DNA from 3 places in the Zunongwangia sp. genome. Region 2 is predicted to be linked to each of the others. Evidence: riboswitches for the same ligand, from Rfam matches in the RefSeq annotation. Region 2 holds a riboswitch; each other region holds the start of a gene.
The links. A riboswitch is a leader RNA that binds a small molecule or an ion and turns the genes downstream of it on or off. The one in region 2 is predicted to bind cobalamin.
Positions count from the first base shown of each region.

Region 1: it holds a riboswitch for cobalamin, as region 2 does, so the genes downstream of both, ACN0WI_RS05120 (hypothetical protein) here and ACN0WI_RS10605 (TonB-dependent receptor plug domain-containing protein) in region 2, are expected to answer to the same signal.
Region 3: it holds a riboswitch for cobalamin, as region 2 does, so the genes downstream of both, nrdG (anaerobic ribonucleoside-triphosphate reductase activating protein) here and ACN0WI_RS10605 (TonB-dependent receptor plug domain-containing protein) in region 2, are expected to answer to the same signal.

Region 1 is NZ_JBLXIB010000003.1:56,729-64,773, forward strand. Features, by position in the region: gene ACN0WI_RS05085 (DUF4249 domain-containing protein) at 1-43, shown strand, start outside; gene ACN0WI_RS05090 (helix-turn-helix domain-containing protein) at 116-940, opposite strand; gene hxlB (6-phospho-3-hexuloisomerase) at 1,133-1,717, shown strand; gene hxlA (3-hexulose-6-phosphate synthase) at 1,769-2,398, shown strand; gene ACN0WI_RS05105 (hypothetical protein) at 2,512-3,669, opposite strand; gene ACN0WI_RS05110 (winged helix-turn-helix transcriptional regulator) at 3,781-4,146, opposite strand; gene ACN0WI_RS05115 (nitroreductase family protein) at 4,239-4,937, shown strand; cobalamin riboswitch at 5,088-5,296, shown strand; gene ACN0WI_RS05120 (hypothetical protein) at 5,410-6,552, shown strand; gene ACN0WI_RS05125 (hypothetical protein) at 6,777-7,412, shown strand; gene ACN0WI_RS05130 (Eco57I restriction-modification methylase domain-containing protein) at 7,837-8,045, shown strand, end outside.
Region 2 is NZ_JBLXIB010000008.1:47,148-55,192, reverse strand. Features, by position in the region: gene rmuC (DNA recombination protein RmuC) at 1-521, opposite strand, end outside; gene ACN0WI_RS10620 (ABC transporter ATP-binding protein) at 704-1,486, opposite strand; gene ACN0WI_RS10615 (iron chelate uptake ABC transporter family permease subunit) at 1,501-2,532, opposite strand; gene ACN0WI_RS10610 (ABC transporter substrate-binding protein) at 2,532-3,671, opposite strand; cobalamin riboswitch at 3,739-3,929, shown strand; gene ACN0WI_RS10605 (TonB-dependent receptor plug domain-containing protein) at 3,964-5,799, shown strand; gene ACN0WI_RS10600 (YncE family protein) at 5,811-6,887, shown strand; gene ACN0WI_RS10595 (S41 family peptidase) at 6,956-8,045, opposite strand, start outside.
Region 3 is NZ_JBLXIB010000002.1:383,597-391,641, reverse strand. Features, by position in the region: gene ACN0WI_RS04595 (thiazole synthase) at 1-658, shown strand, start outside; gene thiH (2-iminoacetate synthase ThiH) at 651-1,760, shown strand; gene moeB (molybdopterin-synthase adenylyltransferase MoeB) at 1,675-2,835, shown strand; gene ACN0WI_RS04580 (2OG-Fe(II) oxygenase) at 2,866-3,507, shown strand; gene ACN0WI_RS04575 (hypothetical protein) at 3,632-3,760, opposite strand; gene ACN0WI_RS04570 (hypothetical protein) at 3,763-3,930, opposite strand; gene nrdD (anaerobic ribonucleoside-triphosphate reductase) at 4,033-5,811, opposite strand; gene nrdG (anaerobic ribonucleoside-triphosphate reductase activating protein) at 5,808-6,257, opposite strand; cobalamin riboswitch at 6,341-6,531, opposite strand; gene ACN0WI_RS04555 (enoyl-CoA hydratase/isomerase family protein) at 6,886-7,656, opposite strand; gene ACN0WI_RS04550 (ATP-binding protein) at 7,783-8,045, shown strand, end outside.

The sequences.
Region 1 (8,045 bases), on a different contig from region 2:
TAGATTATCAGAAGCAAAAGTTACAGAATATACTTTCCAGTAAAAACAAGTACCAACCCCATAAAAAAAGCAACCCCTAGGTTGCTTTTTTTGGGTGTATATTGTAAAGTACATTTTATTGTTTTAACATAGGATCTTTCACACTTACTTTAAATTCTTGCGGTGTTAAACCGGTATGTTGTTTAAAAAACCGACTAAAATACGAGCGATCTTTAAACTTCAAATAAAACGAAATTTCTTTAATGGTATTTTCACTATGTATTATTTGCCGTTTTGCTTCTAATATAATCCGATCGTGTATTAATTGAAGTCCGGTTTTATCGAGTTTTTCTTTTAAAATTTGGTTTAATCGTTTCGAGCTTATTCCTAATTCTTTAGCGTAAAAATTAGTATCTCGTTCTTCTAAATAATTAACTTCAAGCAGTAACATAAATTTATAAACACGCTTCTCATTAATATCTTGTAAGGTAAAATGCTGTTCTTTTATTTGTATTAATTGTAATAAAAATACTTTTAGAAGTGCCTTCAACATAATAAGGTTCTTTTCTTCTTTTGAGTATTCTATCAATAATAAATCGTAAATAGCTTTTAATCCTTTCGAGTTATCTTCGTTTACCTGCAAACAAGAAAATTCTCCTTGTATATTAAACATTCGGAATACATCTAATAAAAAAGTCTTTAAATCGTCTTCAAGTAATTCTCGTTTAAAAGAAAGTAAACTTCCTTTTTTTCCCGCTTTATTTAATTGATGAACTCGGTAAGGTGGTATTAAATAAATCCAATCTCCTCGAAGTGTCTGGAAAGAATGTTGTGGGGTGTGTAAAGCTTCTTCATCTTTTAGCCATACAATTTCAAAAAATTCTCTTCTTCCGGGATCATCTAAATACGAAGGGGGACAATCGGCAAGATCCCGAATATACATCACTTTATCACTTAGCATATTTTCAACATAAATTAAAAGGAAAAAACTGTTTTTCCATATTATGCCACAAAAATAGCTAATAACACCAAACAATAATCAACTCTTAGCAAATTGTACCAAACATGTACCAAATAGTGTACAAATTTAGCTAAAAACTAGATGTAGCTTTGCCCTCCCCTACAACAGGTGTTATTTTAAATAGAAGGAGTTATGGAATATTTAGATAAAATTGAAAAACAACCCGATATAAAAAATGCTTATAAAATGATAATTGATGAGCATATTAACCTATACAAATCGCTAGATTTTTCATCATTACTTTATATCGTAGAACCGCTTGAGGAAGCGAAGAATATTTTTTTGATTGGTGCAGGTAGAACTGGATTTATGGTAAAAGCTGCTGCAATGCGTTTAATGCATTTAGGATATTCGGTGTACGTAGTGGGAGAAACAATTACTCCAGCTATTGAAAAAGACGATATTTTAATTACTGTTTCCGGATCGGGAACTACAAGCTCTATTGTAAATGCTGCTAAAACTGCGTATAAAAATAAAACAAAAGTAATCGCTTTTACTACAGATAATACTTCAACTTTAGTAGATTTTGCTAATTACACCATTACTATTCCTGCAGCTGGGAAACAAGATCACGATTCAGAAGTTTCTAAACAATATGCAGGTAGCCTTTTTGAGCAAGCATTCTTACTACTTTTCGACTCCCTTATTCAATTTTTATGGGAAAGTTCTACAAGCAGTGCAGAAGAACTTTGGAAACGCCATACCAACATAGAATAACAAATTAGTAAGAGTATAAATAATAGAATAAAAATTTAACAAATTTCAAATATGACTAAATTACAAGTAGCAATAGATTTACTTACAACAGAAGACGCTATTGCATTAGCAACAAAAGTAGCTCCATATATCGACATTATAGAATTAGGTACTCCACTTATTAAAAGTGAAGGTGTTAGCGCTATTACTGCTATGAAAGAAGCATTTCCTGATAAAATGGTTTTTGCTGATTTTAAAACTGCAGATGCCGGTGGTTTAGAAGCTGAAATGGCTTTTAAAGCAGGAGCTGATTATATTACTATTTTAGGTTCTGTAGATGATGCTACAGTAATTGGAGCTGTAGAAGCTGCCAAAAAATATGATAGAGCTGTTGTTGTAGATACTATTGGTGTTAAAGATCGTGTACAACGTGCTCAAGAAGTTACTAAATTAGGAGTAGCATTTGTAGAATTACATGCTGGTTTAGATGAGCAAGCAAAAGAAGGTTACTCGATTCAAGTATTAATCGATGAAGCTGCTAAAGCTGGCGTACCGGTATCTATTGCTGGTGGTGTTAATGCAACTAGCATTAAAGCCGTTAAAGAATCTGGTGCTGTTGTAGCTGTAGCTGGTGGAGCTATTTACGGAGCAGAAGATCCTGCTGCTGCTGCTAAAGCTTTAAAAGAAGCCTTAACTGCATAATCCCTGTTTAAATTCTGTAGTTGCTATTTTCTTTCGATCACTAGTAACTATAATTTAAAAAAGATTGAGCAAAATGCTCAATCTTTTTTGTTTGTATAGCCTAATAAATTTAATTAAAAACTACGCACTTTTAATGTTTGCAACATCTTGTGAATCATAGCTTGAGAATCAGTATCTTTTACCGGAACTAAATAATGTAATTCTACATAATTACTGTCTTTAGCATAAATTAATGCTCGCCCTTTAATTTGTTTACCGTCATTTTCTTCTTTATAAAAAATCCGCTGGTTATCATTTTTATATTCTTTAAAACCATCTTTATCAGCATTAAATTCGGTCTTGCTCTTTGTGGCTTTCTTTAAAAAAGTAAACAAAGAAACGGTTCCGTATTCTGACTGATATTGATAGGCATACTCTCCTTCTTCTGGATTTCTAACCGACTGAAATGGTGTATCCTTTAATTTTAGTTCTACCATATTCAACATATATCGATCAGGATATAAGCCTACATACGGATTTTTCCAAAAGGTGTTTTTAGTAGGCAATGGTTTTACATCTTCCGGTTTTGCAGCTTCCCATTCCTTAACATTTAAGCCTAATTCGGTATTTACAGATTTCAATTTATTTAAAACCTCAGGTAAATTATCTGGAGTATATGCAATAGCTATTTCGAAAACTAATTTTCCTTTTTGATAAAATCCTAGTAAATACATTTTGTTTTGAATACTTACCTCATAAATTCCGGTTTTAATTGTTGGATAGGTATTGGTAAATACTGAGGTTTCTGCTAAATGTGCCGAATACGACTGATGTATAGCATTAGTACCGCTAAAAGCAGGATTTCCGGTTGTGGTATAAAAATCTTTTAAATACACTTCTTCTGGCTCAAACAACAATACACTATTTAAACACAAATCGCCCCATTTTGGATCTTTATATAAAACCGTCTTATTTTTAAATATCGAAGCATCATTTTTTTCTGAAACGTAATAATCGTTTAATTTTTCAACAGCATTATAATAATTACCGATAAACGGAAATACGACATCGGCATTAGTTATCATATTCTCATCAGGATTATCACTTTTCAATTCATTTTCGAATGAAGCTTTATGTAACCACTCGTCTAAATCGCCTCCTGTTAATTGTTTTATATCGTTATCCCATTTAAAATCTTTTTGGTGAGAAGAGTTACAACTCACTAAAAAAGTGACACTGAAAATGAATAAAAAAACAGAATAAATTTTACTATTCTTAATTAAATTGAACATAGCTAATCTTGGTTTACTAAACATAAATGATTTCTACTGAATACTATTTTCAACAAAATTTATAATAAATTATTGTATTTAAATTAGATTTGAATTTTCAAAATAAGAAATTCAAAATTTATTGATAGTATTCTTTCTATGGTTTAATCCCCATTCTGCAATCACATCAATCACCTTTTTTAGAGATTTCCCGTATTCCGAAATTTCATAAGTAACGGTTATTGGTTTATTTTCTGAAACATGCCGAAAAATTAAATCGTTTAGCTCTAAATCCTTCAACTCCCTACTTAACATCTTTCCGGAAATTCCTTTTACCTCTTTCAATAATTCCGAATATCGCATAGGCCGAAAACATAAGCAAGCTATAATCGAGACTTTCCACTTGCCACTTAAGGCATCCATTGTATCGTGAATAGCTCTTATTTTTTGGGAACAATTCTGAATTGTTGGTATTTTAATTTCTTTTACATCTTCCATAATAAGTGGTTACTTAAATGTCACTGTTACTTTTTGTCACAAAGTTACCAAATTAAAGTATATATTGTAAATTTGTAAAAAAATTGAAACTAATGAGTTTACTGGATAATTTAAATTGGCGTTATGCCACAAAAAAAATGAACGGTACAAAAGTACCTCAAGAAAAATTAGATTATATACTAGAAGCGGCACGTATGTCCCCTTCTTCTTCTGGATTACAACCTTATAAAATTATAGTAATTTCTGATAAAGCTTTATTAGAAAAAATAAAAGGAATTTCTTGGAACCAAAGCCAAATAACAGATTGCTCCCATTTACTAGTTTTTGTTGCTTGGGATAAGTATACCAATAAGCGTGTAAGCGACGTATTTAATTACACAATGGATGAACGCGGATTGCCACATAGCACCATGGATGATTATAAAGCGAATATTTTAAGCTTATACGAACCTTTAGGTGAAGAATGGCAAGCCCACCATGCTTCTAAACAAAGTTATATTTCGTTTGCAATGGCTATTGCTGCAGCTGCCGAGCAAAAAGTAGATGCTACCCCAGTTGAAGGCTTTGTTCCTGAAAAACTAGACAAACTCCTAAAACTAGAAGGAAGCGGATATAAAAGCACCTTACTTTTACCACTAGGATACCGAGAAGAAAGTGAAGATTGGTTAGTAAATATGAAAAAAGTTAGAACCCCAAAAGAAGACTTTATTACTGAAATGACTATTGAAGATGCGGCTGATTTTGATGAAGCTCCTTCAGGTAAAACAATAGGCTCTTTACCAAACAAATAATAAGTTAATCTACTTATTGTATTAATCCTAAAAACTAGGTATCTAAAATTTAGAACCTAATTTTTAGGATTTTTTTTATAACGAAATCCCTTTAAAACGAATCATTTTTTATTTTAATAGTAGTTATTCGTTTTCCTATTAATTTTACCTAATATTGCCTAGATTTTTGGTTACAATTTTTTTGAAATTGTATTAAAAGGGAATCCGGTGTAAATCCGGAACAGTTCCCGCTGCTGTAAGTCTCTTCCGCTATATTCGGAAATAATCTTTTTACTAGTAAAACCACTGTCTATTTTAAGATGGGAAGGTGTAAAAAAGAGAGATAAGTCAGAATACCTGCCTAAAATCACAAAAAACAAAACTTTCGGGAGTTAAGGTTTTGGGTGTATATGTTTAATGGTATTCTACCCTATTCCCTCCTATTGTTTTGTTTGGTAACTATTAATTAATTTCAAACCTTAATACTAAGCAAATGCAACAAAAATTATCTTTTTATTTATTAGCTTCGCTTGCAATCGTAAGCTTTTTCTCTTCGTGTAGCGACGAAGATGAAATTAATATCCCTATGGAATTTGCTACTCCCACTTACCCAGAAAATCAGGAAATACTATTAGGCGAAACTATCAATTTACAGCCTGAAATTCTTAACCTTCCGTCACAAACTAGCTTTAGCTGGAAACTTGATGATGAAACTATTGCCAAAAAACACGAATTAAATTATACACCAGCTGAGTCCGGCACTTTTTCGCTTAATTTTATAGCCATAGCCGAATACGATACGCTTTCGAGAAACTATCAGGTAATCGTAAACGATCCTTACAATTTATACGTTCGGCCAAAAACCGAAAGTAGTAGCGCTTATATTTCTGAAATCATAGAATATAAGCCGGCTCCCAGTCAATACATAAATGCTAGTTATGGTACGTTAGAAGATGCTCAAAAATTAGTAGGCGGAAAATCAGGTATGGTATCATTAGGAGCTTGGGGAGGCTATGTAATTTTTAGTTTTGATCATACTATTGAAAATCGAGAAAACGAGAAAGATTTTGTTGTGTACGGAAATGCCTTTAATGGCTCATCGGAACCGGGAATTGTACAAGTTTCTTTCGATACTAATGGAAACGGATTACCCGACGATACTTGGTACGAACTAGCCGGAAGCGCACATACTGCTGAAGAAACATTATCTAATTACGAAGTTACTTACACCAATCCTGGAGAATATGCAAACGTACCTTGGGTAGATAATCAAGAAAACAAAGATAGCGTAATGGTTAATAGTAACCATACTCAAAACTATTATCCGCTGTTTATCGAGGAACAAGAAAAAGTAACATTTACGGGAACAAGAGTTTATCCTACTATAAACTACAATAGGTTTGTGACTATAGATGCGTTAGAATGGGGCTACGTTGATAATTATGATGAAGATTACGCCACTTACGGAGGGAACGCAATGGAATTAGATTGGGCTGTAGATGCTGATATGAATAACGTTTCTCTAAAAGGTATAGACTTTATAAAAGTGTATACTGGAGCACAAGGAAATGCAGGTTCGTTAGGTGAAATTTCTACTGAAATAAAAGGTGCTGCCGATCTTTCTATGGCAGAATAACTCTAAGTTTCACAACGGCTGAACCCTTATAATTAGAGGAAAAATCAATGATTTTTCCTCTTTTTTTATACTTTTGTTAAAAATTTTAACATCTCAAACCGTTTTACAAAACATAGTTATTTAATAATAAACAACTTACAATAAAACCAATATTAAACTTAACACTAAGCATTAACAAATAATTACAACAATAACCTATATTAAGTTAACTAATCAATCAAAAAATGAGAATTTTTAGAATTATTATGTTGCTACTTTTAGTAGCTACATTAACAAATTGTGCATCGGGTTATAAACCTATTTCTCCAAAAAACATCAACTATCTTTCTACTAACCTATCAGATAGTGTTCGGCTAGATTATAAATATGGCTTACTCAGAAAAAAATATGCTAAAAAAGAATTAAAAAAAGGGGTAAAACTTGTTGCTATAAAAATAACGAACAACTCTAACAGAGATTTAAAATTTGGTAGAGATGCTAAACTAACTTACGAAAGTGGGGACCAAGTTTACATTATGGAAAATCAAGAAGCTTTTAAAACACTAAAACAAAGCCCTGCATCGTATTTGTGGTATCTTTTACTAACGCCTTTAAATGTTTACACTAGTAAAACAGAAACCTCTAACAACGGATATTACGAGGAAAGCTCAAGCTCTGCTTTCCCGGTAGGATTAATTGTTGGCCCAGGCTTAGCCGGAGGAAACTTAATTGCAGCAAGTTCTGCCAATAAAAAATTTAAAAACGAACTATTACAATACGATATTAATGGTACGGTAATTAAAAAAGGAGAAACAAAATACGGATTAATTGGCATTTATACGTATGCTTTTGATGCGCTAAAATTAAAAATAGAAAAATAAAACTTAGCATATTCGCGATGCTTTATTCTGAAAAAATTACAGCTGTATTGAAGTTAAAAACACTGGATTATTAATCCTATATTATTCAATATATCAGCTTACTAATAATTTTAAAAAACAACCCAAAATCTAAAGATTTTGGGTTGTTTTTTTCTATATAAATAGAAGTTGAAATAATTAAAAAAATCTTATTTTATGCCTTAAAGTTGAGTTGTAAAATAGAAGCTAATTTCAACAAAAGCACAAAATAGTTGGTAATTTGCTCCTCAAAAAAACTAACTTAGTAGTTTTATTCGGTATAAATTCGAGCAGAATGGTAGGAGTAACTACTTATTGTAAAAACAGAACGCAAAAGCTTCAAATTTTGAGTATCGAATAAAAAATAAATCAACATAAACACCTAAGAAACCCTTCAGTATAAAGAATGGCATTATTTCAAACCTCAGTATTAAAAAAATACTTAAAAGCTCAAGATAATTCTGTAATTAGCAAGGCTTATAAAAAGTTTAGCAGCTATTTTTTAAATCCTAAAATTCAGGAAAATATTAAAAGCTCTAAAGAAGAAGAATATCAGGGTATTTTTTTAACGGAACTGTTTGTAAATATTCTGGGTTATACCATGAAGCCCAATAC
Region 2 (8,045 bases):
CCGGCTTCAATTTTTTCTTCAAAATGTTGAATTTTTTGCTGAAGCGGGGAGAGGATATTTTGTATGTTTTCTTTGTTCTGATTTGTGAATTTTTCGGACTTCTGATCGAGTATTTTATTCGCCAGATTTTCGAACTGAATACTGAATTTTTCTTGTAGGTTTTCTAACTCTGCTTTTTGTTCTTTTTGTCGTTCAAGCAAATGCTTGTATTCGGAATTTTTCCTAGTAAGCTCAAGCTGATAAAAATCCTTTTCTTTTCGTAAAGAATCTTGAGTATTTTTTTCGTTTGCTAATTTTATTAGCAAATCTTCTTTTAGTTCTTTAATTTGTGATTCTTTATCTTTTAAATAGTTGTTATTTAGATTTTTTGAGTGATCTAATTCAAGTATTAGTTTATTGTTTTTTTCTTCTTGTAAATCAAATTTATGTTGAAATTTGAGCTTAGAAATGAGTTTTCCTAGAAGAAAACCAATTGTTAAAGCAATTATAAAAACTAAAAAAATAAGGAGGTATTGGTTCATTAAAAATGGTTATTTATGCCAAATATAAACATTCCTTTTTTAAACTAATTTTAATTGCAAATGGATATAGGATTTGAAGAAATTTACGAGGTTTAAAGCTTATAATAATGCTGAATTTTAGGTCTGTTTTTTTATATGAAAAAAGTATCGAAATACAAAGATTAAGCCTTGTTTTAGTTGCGCTAATTTTTTATTTTAAAAGCACCTGAAGAAGTATCGAAATATACAAGATCTTGTGGAAATAGATCTTGAAAAGCTTCTTTTTTAATTAACTCTTTTGGCGTGTCGATTAATAGTTCACTTGGTCCCATTAAAATAATTTTATCACAAATTTGGAGTGCTAAATTAATTTCATGAGTTGCGAAAATAATCGCCTTTTGGGTCTTTAGAGTCAGGTCCTTCAATAGCTTTATTACGTAAGCTTTATGATATAAATCTAAATGGGAAGTAGGTTCATCTAAAATAATAATAGAGGTGTCTTGAGCAATAGCTCTAGCAATTAATACTTTTTGTAATTGGCCATCGCTAAGCGAGTAACACTTTCTGTCTTTAAGTTCTAGTAGAGCAGTTAAATTAAGTGCATTTTCAATTTTAAAATGATCTTCTTTTGATAGTTTTCCTAACCAATTTGTATACGGTTGCCTGCCTAATGCTACTAACTCGAATACACTTAAGTTTTTTGAAATTGGCTGGTTGGTTAGCACTAAACTAATTTCTGATGCTCTTTTTTTGTTATTGAAATCTAATAAATTTTGTTTTTGAATTTCAATATTTCCTGAAATACTAGGCTGTATTCCTGAAATTGTTCGTAAAAACGTAGATTTTCCAACGCCATTAATACCTACTACAGCAACCAACTCAGACGGATATAATTGAATATTAATATTCTCAGCAACAGTTTTTGTTGTTTTCTTGTCGGAGTAACCAATTTTTAAATCAGAAATATCTAAAATTGATTTTTTCATATTTTCATGTTTCATCAAAATAAAAATTTCTGTTTTTTAATTAGTAGCCAAATAATGACAGGAGCTCCTACGAGCGATGTAATAGCATTTATAGGTAAAGGTGTTTGTAATATTGGTAAATTAGTTATCATATCGCAAATGAGCATTAAAATAGCACCACCTAAGGCTACTAGAGGTAATAAAATAACGTGGTTTGTTATTGAAACTAATTGCCTTATTAAATGCGGAACTGCTAAACCAATAAATGCAATAGGTCCACAGAAAGCCGTGATACTTCCTGCTAACAAACTAGTGGCCAAAATTACCAATAATCGATTTTGTTTAATGTTAACTCCTAAACTGTTTGCATACTCTTCACCTAATAAAAGACTATTTAGATTTTTTATACTTAAAATAGAAAGAATGATTCCTATCACCCAAAACAGCATTAAAATTTCGAATTGTTCCCAAGATAAATCACCCAAACTTCCGAAAGACCAGAATATATAGTGTTGTAACTGTGATGTTTCACTAAAGTAAGTTAAGATATTTACTACAGCACCAGTTAAACTTGCAAACATTAGTCCAATTATAAGGATGGACATAATATCGCGTAACCGAATTGAGGCTAAGATAACACACAGCATTACTAATAAACTACCAGTACTAGCAGCAATAACTAAGCTCCATTGAGAGAATATAATATCAGAAAAATCTCCAGCTATTAACCCTAAGCCCATTATTAATAACGAAACTCCAAGACTAGCACCGCTACTTAAGCCCAAAACATAAGGGCCTGCAAGTGGATTTTGAAATAAAGTTTGCATTAATAGGCCGCTAATAGCCAAACCGGATCCTACTATAATAGCAGTAATGGCTTTAGGGAGTCGATATTCTAGGATTATATAGGTATGGGTATCTATGCCTGTTTCGTTGTTTAAAAGCGCTGAAAAAATGTCTCTAAAGGGAATATGAACAGAGCCAATACTAATGTTGAGCAATAGTAAGCCTAATAATAGAATGGTGAAAATAGCTAAAAGGTAAACGTATTTTCGAAAGTATTGCATTAGTTATCAAGTTCTTTTATAAAAGTAGATGTATAGTCAGGTAATAATTTAGGGTGAAAAATCTTAATTAAATCTTTCAAAATCAAATCCGGACGGCTAGGGCCTAATTCATAGAATAGTATTCCACCAGTTGCTCCTTTACTCATGCTTACTGAATATACTTTTCTATTTTTAACGGCTTTAAATTCATTAAGGTGTGAGGATTGATTAAATAGTTGATTATACGAAGTAAATTGTCCTGTGCTTACCCAAAAATCTGCATTTTTTGCATCGTTTAAAACCTTTTCAAAAGAGAGTTTTAAACTTCCTTGTCCTTCAGTTTCACTCCAAACATATGTAGCATGAGCATCGTTAAAAATATTGGCTTGCCAACTATTCCCGAAAGGTACATACCATTGGTCTTTATACATCGAACCACTAAAAACTGTAGGTTTAGTTTTGGCTGTTTTAGCTAATTTTTTTGCGTTTATATAATTCGTTTTAATAGAATCGAATATAGTTTTTGCTTCTTCATTTTTGTTATATAATGCACCAAAAAATTTTATCCACTCTGCTTTTCCTAATGCCGTAGCTTCTGTCCATTCTCCATTATAAATCACAGGAATACCAGCTTTTTGAATTTTTTGTAGGCTTTTGTTAGTAGCGTTTATAGAAAACCCAATTACTACATCTGGCTGTATATCTATTAATAATTCAGTATTTAAATTTTCATTATTTCCTACATCTTTAATTTTATCAGCTTTTATTAATGTTCTGGTCTTTTCAGATGAGATAAAATCCAAATCCGGAAATCCTTTTAAACTTTCAATTTCATCTAAAGCTTCTATGGCTGGAATGTGCGTAGTAGAGGTAGCCACTACTTTTTTAACCGGAATTGTTATTTCTTGATCGTAATCTAAATTTTCGGGGATATTAGCTTCCTTTTCAGCTAATACATAAATAAACTTTTTTTTAGTATTAGCCCACGGGCTATTTACCGTTATTACGCTGTATGAATTAAATTTTGTTATTGAGAATCCGGTAGCATTTTCGATAGCCATCGCTTTTCCCAAATCTTGCCCATTTTCTTTTTTTGAAGAATGTGTTTCTTTACAAGCAAAACTTATGATAAATAGTATTAAAATCCCGAATTTTTTCACTGCGCTAAATTTAATGTCAAAAGTAATATTATTTATAAATTAAGTCGAAGAAGTTTAATAAATGATTATTTTCGCCCTTGATTTTGGTTCGGGTAACACCGATTAAAAGGGAATCAGGTATGAGCCTGAGCTGTTCCCGCAACTGTAAGCTGTGTTCTGTAAAAGAATACTTGTTAAACTTTAAACCACTGTCGTTTAGATGGGAAGGTGTTTAACAAGACGCAAGCCAGGAGACCTGCCATAATTATAACAAAAACGAGAGGACTTTCGGGAAAAAAAGTCGCTGCTGCTTATGAAACATAAACAATTACTCTTTTTATTGATTTTGAGTATCTATTCTGGTAGTGTAATGGCTCAATCTACTGCAATTACCAAATTAGATACAGTGTTATTGAAAGAAAATAAGCTTGATAAGCTTTCATTAGGACAACAAGTAACAAAATTAACCGACTCTGTTCTATATAAAAACGAACCTTTACTTACCGAAGTTTTACGATTTAATACGCCTATTTTTTTTAAAGAAAATGGGTTAGGAATGGTTTCTTCACCTTCGTTTAGAGGGACTTCTGCATCGCAAACTGCAATTGTTTGGAATGGCATTAATATCAACTCACAATTTAATGGGCAGTTAGATTTTAATACTATAAATACAGCAGCTTATAACGAAATTGCGATTCGGCCCGGAGGTGGAAGTTTAGTTTATGGAACCGGAGCTATTGGAGGGAGTGTGCATTTGACGAATTCGCTTTCTTTTAAAAATGAAGAGAAACATCAGGCTTTATTACGTTATGGCAGTTATAACACCATCGATGCTCGCTACAATTTGCAATTAGCTAAAAACGATTGGAGTGTAAATGTGTCGTTTTCTAGAAATAGTAGTGATAATGATTATGAGTATCCGGATGATAAAGGTAAAAACCTAAATGGAGATTATGATAATAACGGATTAAATGTTGCGCTAGGTTATCGATTTTCGAATAAAAATAGCTTAAAATTAATTAGCGAAATTTATGATGGTAAACGCCATTTTTCGATTGTTCGCCCTACAGAAAATCGAACGAAATATAGAGATATCACTAATCGTAATTTAGTGGAGTGGAATTATGAGTTTTCAAAATTTAAGCAAATTGTAAGAGCTGCTTTTATAAGGGAAGAATATCAGTATTTCGATAATATAAAATCTAATAATCATACTTTTGGCGAGGCTAAAAACTTTATTGGTAAATACGATTTAAATTACAAGGTAAACTCTAAACTGCTTCTGAATGCCATCGTGCAAAATACGTATACCCGCGGTAAAGGTAGCAGTATTCGAAAACAAGATCGGAATATATTTTCCGGTGCCTTTTTGGTAAAACATCAGGTAGTGAAGAATGTGGAATATGAGGTGGGGTTGCGTAAAGAAATCACGAATGCTTACGAGAGTCCATTATTATTTTCATTTGGAAGTGATCTTCGCTTTTCAAAATACTATATGCTGAAGTTAAATGCTTCAAAAAACTTTCGTATCCCAACTTATAACGATTTGTATTGGGATTCAGCTGGAAATCCGGATTTAAGCCCGGAAACTTCCCTTCAGTTTGAAGTTGGTCATCAAGTCACTATTGAAGATCTTCAATTAGGGGTAAGCATGTATTACAATATTGTAAAAGATATGATTATTTGGTTACCCGGAGCTGGTGGAAATTGGGAACCCGATAATGAAGACAAAGTGAAAATGTATGGTTTAGAAACATTTTTAGATTGGAAAAAAGTATATTCTAAAGATCGTGTTTTACAAACAAATTTCACCTACGCCTATACCGTTTCTGAAAATAATGAAACTGATAATCAGTTAATTTATGTTCCATTTCATAAAGCAACAGCTAATGTAACATATCAATATCATCGATTTACGCCATCACTTCAAGTTTTATATAATGGTAAAGTTTTTACACGTAGCGATGAAAGCGAGAAACTTTCCGGTTATTTAATCGCTAACATTGGTACTTCGTATGCTTTAGATAAACATAACACTTGGCAATTAGGCGGACAAATAAAAAATTTATTCAATTCTGAATATCAAAACGTAGAAAACCGGTGGATGCCCGGAATTAATTTCAATATATTTTTAAACATAAACTTTTAATTTAAAATTCTATGAAGATTAACAATTATTTTATGATGCTTTTTGTGGTAGTATCACTTTTAACGTCGTGTAGTAGCGACGATGACTTTATTCAAGATACAAGCAAAGGGAATGATAGTGGTAATGAAGAACCTGAAGAATTAGCTCCTTATCAAAACGGAATTTTGGTTTTAAATGAAGGTGTTAACGATGCCGGTACTGTTTCTTTCATTACGAATGATTTAGAAACTATAGAGAATACTATTTTTGAGAATAATAATAATGATATGGATTTGGGCAATTTTGTTCAATCTATGTTTTTTGATGATGAAAATGCATATTTGATTTCTAATGGTACAAATATTATAACTGTAGTAGATCGGTATACTTTTGAATATAAAGGCATTGTGGATAGTGGTTTAAGTGTGCCTTATTATGGAGTTGCTTATAACGGAAAAGCTTATGTTTCTAATTTAGCTGGGTTTAGCACAGGTGAAGATGATTATATAGCAGTTATTGATTTACAAACATTTGAAGTAGAAAAATCTATTGTAGCGGGAACTTATCTTGATGAAGTAAAAGAAAATAATGATTTAATATATGTTGAAGGTGCTTCTTTTGGTCAAGGTAATTCTATCAAAGTTTTTGACCCTAATACTAATTCTTTTGTAAGAACTATTACTACAAGTACAGGACTGAATTCTTTTGAAATTGATGGACAGTTTATTTATGCGCTTTCTTCAAATAAGCTTCAAAAAATAGATTTAAATACAGGAAACGAGAATTTTGTTTTAGAATTTACAGAAGATTTTGGTGCGGTATCAAATCTTGATATAGAGAATAACATTATATATTTTACTTCGGCTTCTTCTGTTTATTCTATTTCAGAAGAGCTTTTAGAACAACCAGAAGAACCATTACTTACTTATGAAAGTAATTCTGCTTATGGAAAAATGTATGGATTTAATGTTAACGATGGTTTTATATATACTGCTGATGGAGGTGATTTCAAATCAAATGGGAAAGCTAGAATTTATTCTGTTTCTGGTGAATTCATAAAAGAGTTTACTGTAGGTATGGCTCCAAACGGCTTCTATGTTAATGAGTAGTTTGTAGTAAAAATACATCATACTAAAAAAAGCCCCAATTTTGGGGCTTTTTTTAGTATATAAGAATATTATTCTGATGTGCCGGGTAACTCATCAATATACATTCGTTTATAAGTTGGCTTATTAGATTTTCGTTCTTTAAAATCGATAAATTTCTTAGAAATTTCACTTTCCGATTGTTTGCTATATAATAAGCTTCTTTTTCCGGTTATCGCATTTAAAGCAGCTGCTAAAAGTGGTTCAGACGGATCACCCAGCTCTCCTAAGTCATTTATTTTTTCTGTAATTGGAATATCAGGAATTAAACCATCGTATGGCACTACTTCATCGTCTGCATTTACAGATTCGTATACTAAAGGCTGAATAGCATATTTATGGTCTGGGTTTGCATTTACTCTAGTAAAATCAGGAGAATCATAACGAGTTACCGAAGCTTGCGATTTTCCGGTTGTTGTATCACCTACTTTTACCACATTTATATAGGGGGTTAATCCATTTATTACTAATTCGCTGGCAGATGCTGTGCTAGAAATACCAATAACATAGAGCTGATTTAAATTTAAGCTATTAATGGCATTATCATTTATTTTATCAGTAAAATAATCAAATAAGTATTCTGGTTTATTATTTAAATAATAATTTTGGAAATCTTCATTCCATTGCTTTTTAGCAAAAACCTCTTCGGTAAATTGTCCGGTTATCATACTCGCTAAGTGGGTTGCAGAACTTACTCTACCGCCGCCGTTATACCGTAAATCAAGAATTAAATTATCGATGTTTTCTCCTTTAAACTCGGCAAACACTGCATTTAATTCATCATCGAATTCCGCAACAAAACTATTATAAAGTAAATACCCAATTTTGTGCCCTCCGGTTTCAATTACTTTATGCATTAATATTGGATTCTCGGTTAGTTCTTGAGTAACGATTGTAACTTCTTGTCCATTTTCAGTTACCATTCCTTCAGAATTCAAATCAGCTAATGTATAGGTTAATGAATTACCCGAAAAAATTTTCTGATAGTTCTTTAAAGTGATTTGTTCTCCATTTATACGCGTAAATAAATCGCCACGTTTAATAGATTTTCCTTCAGCATTACTACCTGGTACAATATATCTAACCTGGCCTATTAAAGCATTCGAATTTTCTGAAATATAA
Region 3 (8,045 bases), on a different contig from region 2:
ATTGGTAACCGTGGCGCTCAAAAGAGTTGAAGCGGGCAATACAGAAGATGATATGATTAGTAGCCTAGCTCACAAAAAATTAAGTTTGTTACCCAATACCTCAGGAGTTCGCGATGCCAAAGAGGCTGTTTTTGCGGCCCAGATGGCTCGGGAAGCGCTGGGAACAAACTGGGTGAAAGTCGAAATTCATCCCGATCCTAAATACTTATTACCCGATGCCATAGAAACTTTGAAAGCCTGTGAAGAATTGGTGAAATTAGGCTTTGTGGTCATGCCGTATATTCATGCCGATCCGGTTTTGTGTAAGCGCTTAGAAGATGTCGGCACCCAATGTGTGATGCCTTTAGGTTCTCCTATTGGTACTAATAAAGGCTTAAAAACCTTCGATTTTCTAGAAATCATCATCGAGCAAAGTAATGTTCCGGTAATTATAGATGCCGGTATTGGTGCCCCTTCACACGCTGTTTTTGCGATGGAAATGGGAGCTGATGCGGTTTTGGTAAACACCGCGATTGCCGTTTCTAAAAATCCGGTGCAAATGGCAAAAGCCTTTAAAATGGCTGTAGAATCCGGGCGAATGGCTTACGAAGCAAAACTTGCCGAAACCGGCAAACTTGCTGAAGCTAGTAGTCCACTAACACAATTTTTATATGAGTAGTTTTAAAACAGTACTTGCGCAGTATGATTGGGATGAGGTGTTGGAAAGTATTCAGCAAAAAAGCATCGTGGATGTAGAGCGCGCTTTAAGTGCCGTAAAACCCGATCTTGAAGATTTTAAAGCCTTAATTTCTCCGGCTGCCAAAGCTTATTTAGAGCCAATGGCTACGAAAAGCAGGCTGATTACCAAAAAGCGTTTTGGGAATACCATGCAAATGTACGCGCCAATGTATTTAAGTAATGAATGCCAGAATATTTGTACGTATTGCGGATTCAGTTTAACGAATAAGATTCCGCGGCGCACCTTAACCGATGCTGAAATTTTAAAAGAAGCTGAATTTCTGAAAAAGAAAGGCTACCAGCATATTTTACTGGTTACAGGGGAAGCGAATAGAACGGTGGGCATTGATTATTTGAGTAATGCTGTTCGTCTTTTAACACCACATTTTGCAAATATTTCTATTGAAGTCCAACCGCTGGATCTGGAAGAATACGAACGATTGATTGACGATGGCTTATATGCTACTTTAGTATATCAAGAAACCTATCATCGCGAGACCTATAAAATTCATCATCCTAAAGGAAAAAAATCAAATTTTGATTATCGCTTAGAAACACCGGATCGTTTGGGGAAAGCCGGAATTCATAAAATTGGAATCGGAGCATTATTTGGATTAGAAGATTGGCGTGCAGATAGTTTTTTTACCGCTTTACATCTAAAATATTTGCAGAAGACATATTGGAAAACAAAGTATTCGATTTCTTTCCCGAGATTACGACCTTTTAGCGGTGGCTTAGAACCTAAGGTTGAAATGACCGATCCTGATTTATTGCAATTGATTTGTGCGTACCGAATTTTAGATGAAGATGTTGAGCTTTCTATTTCGACGCGAGAACAGCAAAAATTCCGTGATCATATTGCACATCTGGGCATTACTTCTATGAGTGCTGAATCAAAAACCAATCCGGGTGGTTATGTGGTGGAACCGCAGTCGTTGGAGCAGTTTGAAATTTCAGATGAGCGTAGTACCGAAACTATCGCTACCATGTTACGGGAAAACGGAATTGAACCGGTTTGGAAAGATTGGGAAAAAGCTTGGTAATATGGAATTAACAGCTATCGAAAAAGAACGCTATTCTCGCCATATTTTACTAGATGAAGTTGGCGAAGAAGGCCAAAAGCAATTAAAAGCTTCGAGGGTTTTAGTGATAGGAGCCGGGGGGCTCGGTTGTCCGGCTCTGCAATACTTGGCAGCGGCAGGCGTAGGAAATATCGTAATTATAGATGCAGATATTGTTTCCAGAAGTAATTTGCAACGCCAAATTTTGTATGCTGAAAAAGATATTGGTAAACCCAAAGCTGAAGTGGCAGCAAAGCGATTGCAAGCCCAAAATCCAACTATTGAAATTCAATATTTTACAGAAGCTTTATCAGCCAACAATGCTTTGTCACTTTTTAAAAATTTTGATCTCATTGTAGAAGGCAGTGATAATTTCAGTACTAAATATTTAGCGAACGATGCTGCAGTACTCGCGAATAAACCATTAGTGATGGCTTCCATTTTTAAGTTTGAAGGCCAATTAAGTGTATTCAATTATAACAACGGACCAACGTATCGCTGTTTATTTCCCGATCGGGCAGCTGCCGAAAGTATACCAACCTGTAGTGAAGTTGGTGTTTTGGGGGTGCTTCCGGGAATTATGGGAAATTTAATGGCGAACGAAGTTTTGAAAATTATTTTAGGAATAGGCGAAATATTGCAAGGGCGTTTATTAAGATTCAATAGTTTAACGTTTCAATTTCAAGTCTTCAGTTTTCAGAAAGATTCTTCAATAGATATCGATAAACTCGAAAAAATCGCTATTTCTTGTCCTGACGAAAATGCCATAAAGACCATCAGTTTTGAAGAATTTCAGCAAAAAAAAGAGTCGTTTACACTAGTAGATGTTCGAACCGATTCCGAACGAAACCTAAAAAGTTTAGGCGGTTTGCATATTCCGCTTTCCGAACTTAGTAAGCGAGCTCTTGAACTCGAAAATAACGATAACTTGGTGGTGTATTGCGCAGCAGGAAGCCGAAGTAAAATAGCAGTAACCCAACTTCAGCAGGAATTTCCGCAGAAAAAAATTTTAAATTTAGAAGGAGGAATAAATTTGGTACAAGCAAACCAAAAATAGCTTAATTTTGCGCAAATTTTTTAAAAATAGGTGCAACAAACAGAACTTTTTGAGCAGCTCGATTATAGGTTGAATAAGCAATACGAGCGCATTATCGATGATTTACTTATTAAAAATTACAGTATTATCGACAATTTTTTTAAAGCAGAAGAAATTCAGCAATTACGCAATAATTTAATTACTAAATTTCAAGAAGATCAATTTAAGAAATCGGCCATCGGTAATAAAACAAACGAGTTGGTGGCAAAAACCATTCGTGGTGATTTTATTTTATGGATGAATGAAGCCGAAGCTGGTGAAACCGAGAAGATTTTTTTTAATAAAATCAATAATCTTATCGAGTATCTTAACAGGACTTGTTTTATGGGAATTCTTCATAAAGAATTCCACTACGCAGTCTACCCAAAAGGCACATTTTATAAGCGACATTTAGATACTTTTCAAAATGATTCTCGCCGTAAACTTTCTGTTGTAAGTTATTTAAATGATAAAAGCTGGTTGAAAACTAATGGCGGAGAACTGGTGATTTATAAAGAAGATGGAAGCGAAGAAGTAATTTATCCATTACCGGGAAGGGTCGTGATTTTCGAAAGTCAGATTCTAGAGCACGAGGTAAAAGAAGTTAAAAACTCCGAGCGGTTGAGTATTACCGGATGGTTGAAAACCAGATAAAATTTAAAGAATTTTAGTTATTTGGCGTTGCCTTCGGCCGGGCTTTCCATTACAATCTTTTGCGAGGGACGAGCAAAAGGATTTTCATTACAATCCCTAACGCAAAAAAATTAGGTTGAAGAATTTATTTTCTAAACTTCTTATATAAAACCAATATGATTAGTATTACAGCTAAAATCATCCAAAATCCGTATCCGCTTAAAAAGCTTAAAATTTCAAAAGTTTCCTCGTTTTCAGGTAAAGTGCTTTGCATAGTTAACGGTTTTTTCTGCGGTAATAATCAAGAATTACTAAGGCAACTATTAAAACGAAGATAGCTAAATACCAGATATTTTCAGAAATAAAGTCGGATAATTCAAACCCATACTGTTGCGATTCGGTTGCGGGTTTATCTTTGGGTAATTCAGGTTGCTGAATAATCATTTTTTAATAAAAAATACCAAAAAATAGAAGGGAATCCGCCAATTTTGCGTTAAATCGATATAAAAAAAGACTGCTAAAAATAAGCAGTCTTTTTTATGTTTTTTAATTTTCTTGATGATAAAATCGTAAACGGTGTTCTTGTTGGCGTTGCGTGCTAAAACTAGAAACTCGCTTTAAATAGCCTATAATTCGAGTAGCATGGTCTATATTTTCAGAACCGCATTTTTTACAAGAAAAAGAGGTTTGTTTATCGATATGGTTGCAAGTATTGCAAATGGTGATTTTTATATTGAAACAAAAGTAATTACAACCTGCTTTTGCGGTAGCTTTTAATAAGTTTAAGAATCCTTCTTTATTAGGATATTCTTCTAAATTTAAATGAAGTGCAGAGCCACCATCTAAATACTGAATAGTTTCTTTACCGTGTAGCATTATTTTATCGAGAATATTAATCGATAAATCTTCAACCGGATAGAAATACGAGTTGTAGCAATCTCGGTTTACTTCAAAACCATCTAATTTATCCCAATTTGCATTTTTTACCCCTAGATTTTCAGCAGGAACAAACTCTGTATTGAATTGATAGCCGTATTGCTTTTTAGCTTCTTGATTAGCTTTGTAAATCTTTTTTAATTGATAGCTTAGAAAGTCTTTATATTCTTTGGAGTTGGTAGCTTTAATACCTAAACTTTCGGCAGCTTCAACCATACCATTAATTCCTATAGTTAGAAATTGCTTGTTAAGATCTATAAAACCGGCATCGTAAACAGGTAGCATTCCTGCAGCTTGGTAGCGCTCCATTAATTTTCGGTAAGCCACCTGATATTTATGAATTTTTTCTACTTCTGTAGTTAAGTTTTTACCTTGTTGTAATAATCTATTTACATTCATGGTAATAACATTAATAGAGCCGGTAGCTACTCCACCGGCTCCTAAAGAATAGCTAAATGTGTTTTTACCAATTTCGTTCCGTAAACGGCAGCAAGAAGCTAAACTATCGGCACTTTCAGATTGGTAAATAAAGAATGAATTTCCATTACTTAATTCTTCAGCACAAAAATCAGCAAATTCAGTATCGGCGGGTTCTTCATCTTCTATAAGCATAGCTGCTGTTATTACCGGAAAAGTAAGCAGTGCTTTATTACGTTCTTTGTTAAACCATTTCATAAAAAAGACCTGTAGTTTTTTTAAGCTTTCCCATGCTGGTTTTTCGAAATCCGGAAATACAAAATCACCAAACATGCTTTCGTAATATTTCTCGTCGTAAATTGAAATATTCCAAAAAACAGATTGATATCCTCTAGCAGCAGCAGGCTGGTTAATGGCGTACACCACATGCTGAAGGTGATTCTCTATAGTTTTTGTATTTGTTTCTAAGTAGTTTTTTCCATAATCTTTCCTTGCGAAATAATCGAAATACAATAAAAATTCTACTGTAGCGAGCGCACCTGCAAATTGAGAGCTAATGGCAAATACTAAATTTACAAATTCTCCACAATAGCTTTCTAAGTGTAAAGGTGCTTTACTTTCACCTCCAATTTTAGTAAGCCCATCTAATAAAAACGGATACATGTTTATAGAAACACAATAGGGCTTTAGTGATGTTTCATCGTGAACATAAATTTCATGATTTTCGATTTGGCGTATATATTCGTTAGCTAAAGTTTCATCGTATAACTCGGCTATTTGATTTTTAATGAGTTGTCGATTTACCTGAATGTTAATGTCTTTATTGAGCTCGGCTTCCATAGTAGCTATATTTTTGGAAGTAACATTTGCATTGGCATCAACACTAGACCCATCGGCTGCATTTTGTGCAGAGATATACTCTTCTATAAATGCTATTTTTTTATCTACTTGTTTAGGAGTTAATCGTATCATGACGCTATAAATAAGTGGTTAAGTTTTTTTCCAGTAGCTACTTCTATAAATTTTTGGTTCGTATTAGGATTTGATAATCCGCCTAACGAAGGATTCCAAGGCCCAGTTTTAAGCCAAGTTAATTGTTGCAATATAGAATCGGGGATAGCATTGTAGCCTGTATATAAACAGGTTTTATAATTAAAGGTTTTTGCGATTTTTAAAAATTCTTCCAAATCTTTAGGAAACCATTCGCCACCCATAAATAGGACGCAAGTTGCAAAACCTTTGTATTGTTCGAGTATATTTTTATAAATATCGGTAGTTAGAAGTTCTCCATTATTCTCTTTCCATAAATAAGGAGAATGGCACCCCTTGCATTTTAAAGGGCAACCAGTAATACTGAAGCAAATACTTACTTCACCAGGTACTTCTTGTAGCACAATTTCTTTTTGCGCAAACTTCATAAGCCTTGTTCACTAATCTGATTTTTATTCAGAAAATTAATAGTCAGTGTTTATTATAATACAGTAACTTTTTACCCGAAAGTTCTATACTAGTATAGTAAGGCAGGTCTTCTGACTTTGCATGTTGGCGTCTTCCCACCTTAATTAGATAGTGACTATGTGGTGCCGTTTAAATTGCTTACAGCTGCGGGAACAGTTTTAGATTTTCACTAATATTCCCTTTTAATTTTGAGCTACAGGAAGCAGTTCAAAAACCTTACTTCATATTTTATATTAAGAATTTCTGTGTTAAGTTCGAAACCAAAAATTCTATCTATAAATTACTCCTAGAGATATCTCTTAAATAATTTATTTAGCTTAAAAGTACAATAGATTTTTCTGAAGTAGAATCAGAAAATCACCAAATTATAAACCGGTTATCAACAATTTTAAATCTAATTTTTAAACACTTGTTTTAGTGTTTTTTATGAAAGATTATGATTTTATTTTTCGTGACGTAATTATATTAAAATAAGCTATTGGAAAAAATAAAAAATAGAGGAAAACCTATTAATAAATTTTCTCGTGTAAATAGTTAATATCTATCTGTTTTAAAACATGTATTATACGTTGTATTGTAAAATTATAATTACTTATTTTTAAACTTAGAGAGTGCATTTTTGGTAAAATCGGATAATACCAATTCACCACTTATCGCTGCATTTTCTACCAAAATAGTAGCCCAATTTTCGGTACCCTTCCACAATAATTTTTTCATTTCGTGCAAGGCTTCAGGATTATAGCTGGCTAATTTTTCAGCAAAAATTTCAATTTCTTTATCCATGTCTGTTATAGATTCAAAAACACGAGCATATAAGCCTTTTTCTTTTGCCCAGTATGCATTTTTCCAATCTTGAGCAGCGAGAGTTAATTCTGCTAATCCAGAAACTCCTATTTTTCGCTCTACAGCAGGAGCAATTACAAATGGACCAATGCCAATACTTAATTCGGAAAGTTTAATAGAAGCAGCTTCGGTTGCCATAGCATAATCGCAGGCAGCAATAAGGCCTACACCTCCACCAACTGTTTTTCCTTGAATTCTGCCAATAATCAATTTCTTACATTTTCGCATGGCGTTAAGAACTTTTGCAAAACCGGAAAAAAATAATTTTCCTTGTTGCATATTTTCGATAGTCAATAACTCATCGAAGGAAGCTCCTGCACAAAATGCTTTTTCACCTTCAGATTTTAAAACGATAACAGCAACCTCTTCGTTATCAGATAATTTTTCGAAAGCATTAGCTAAACGATCTAGCAATACCGATGGAAAACTGTTACTTGCCGGATGGCCAAACTCAAGATATGCTACGTTGTTGATAATGTTAGTATATAGGCTACCATTTTTTCTAGAAGTGGACATTTTATTTCAATTTACATATTATGGATAAATATAGTATTTGAACGGAACTTAAATTTAAAAGCTAAGTTAAAAACCTATAAAGGGCGGTTTAGTTTTTGTAAATTTCGAATTGTTTCAATTTTTATTATGAAAGGGAGAGCGGGTTTATCAACAGATTTAAAAAAGGATGTCGAAGATATTAATATGATTCCCGGCATTCAGAAACTTTTACGGGTTATTAGGCATAGTTCCAAAATGGGATTTGTAGCTATAGCTAGAGTTACCGAAGATCGATGGGTGACTTGTGTTTCTGAAGATAAACTTGATTTTGGTTTAAAACCTGGAGATGAATTAGATGTAGAAACAACAATTTGTTATGAAATTAGGGAACATAATATTCCGGTTATTAT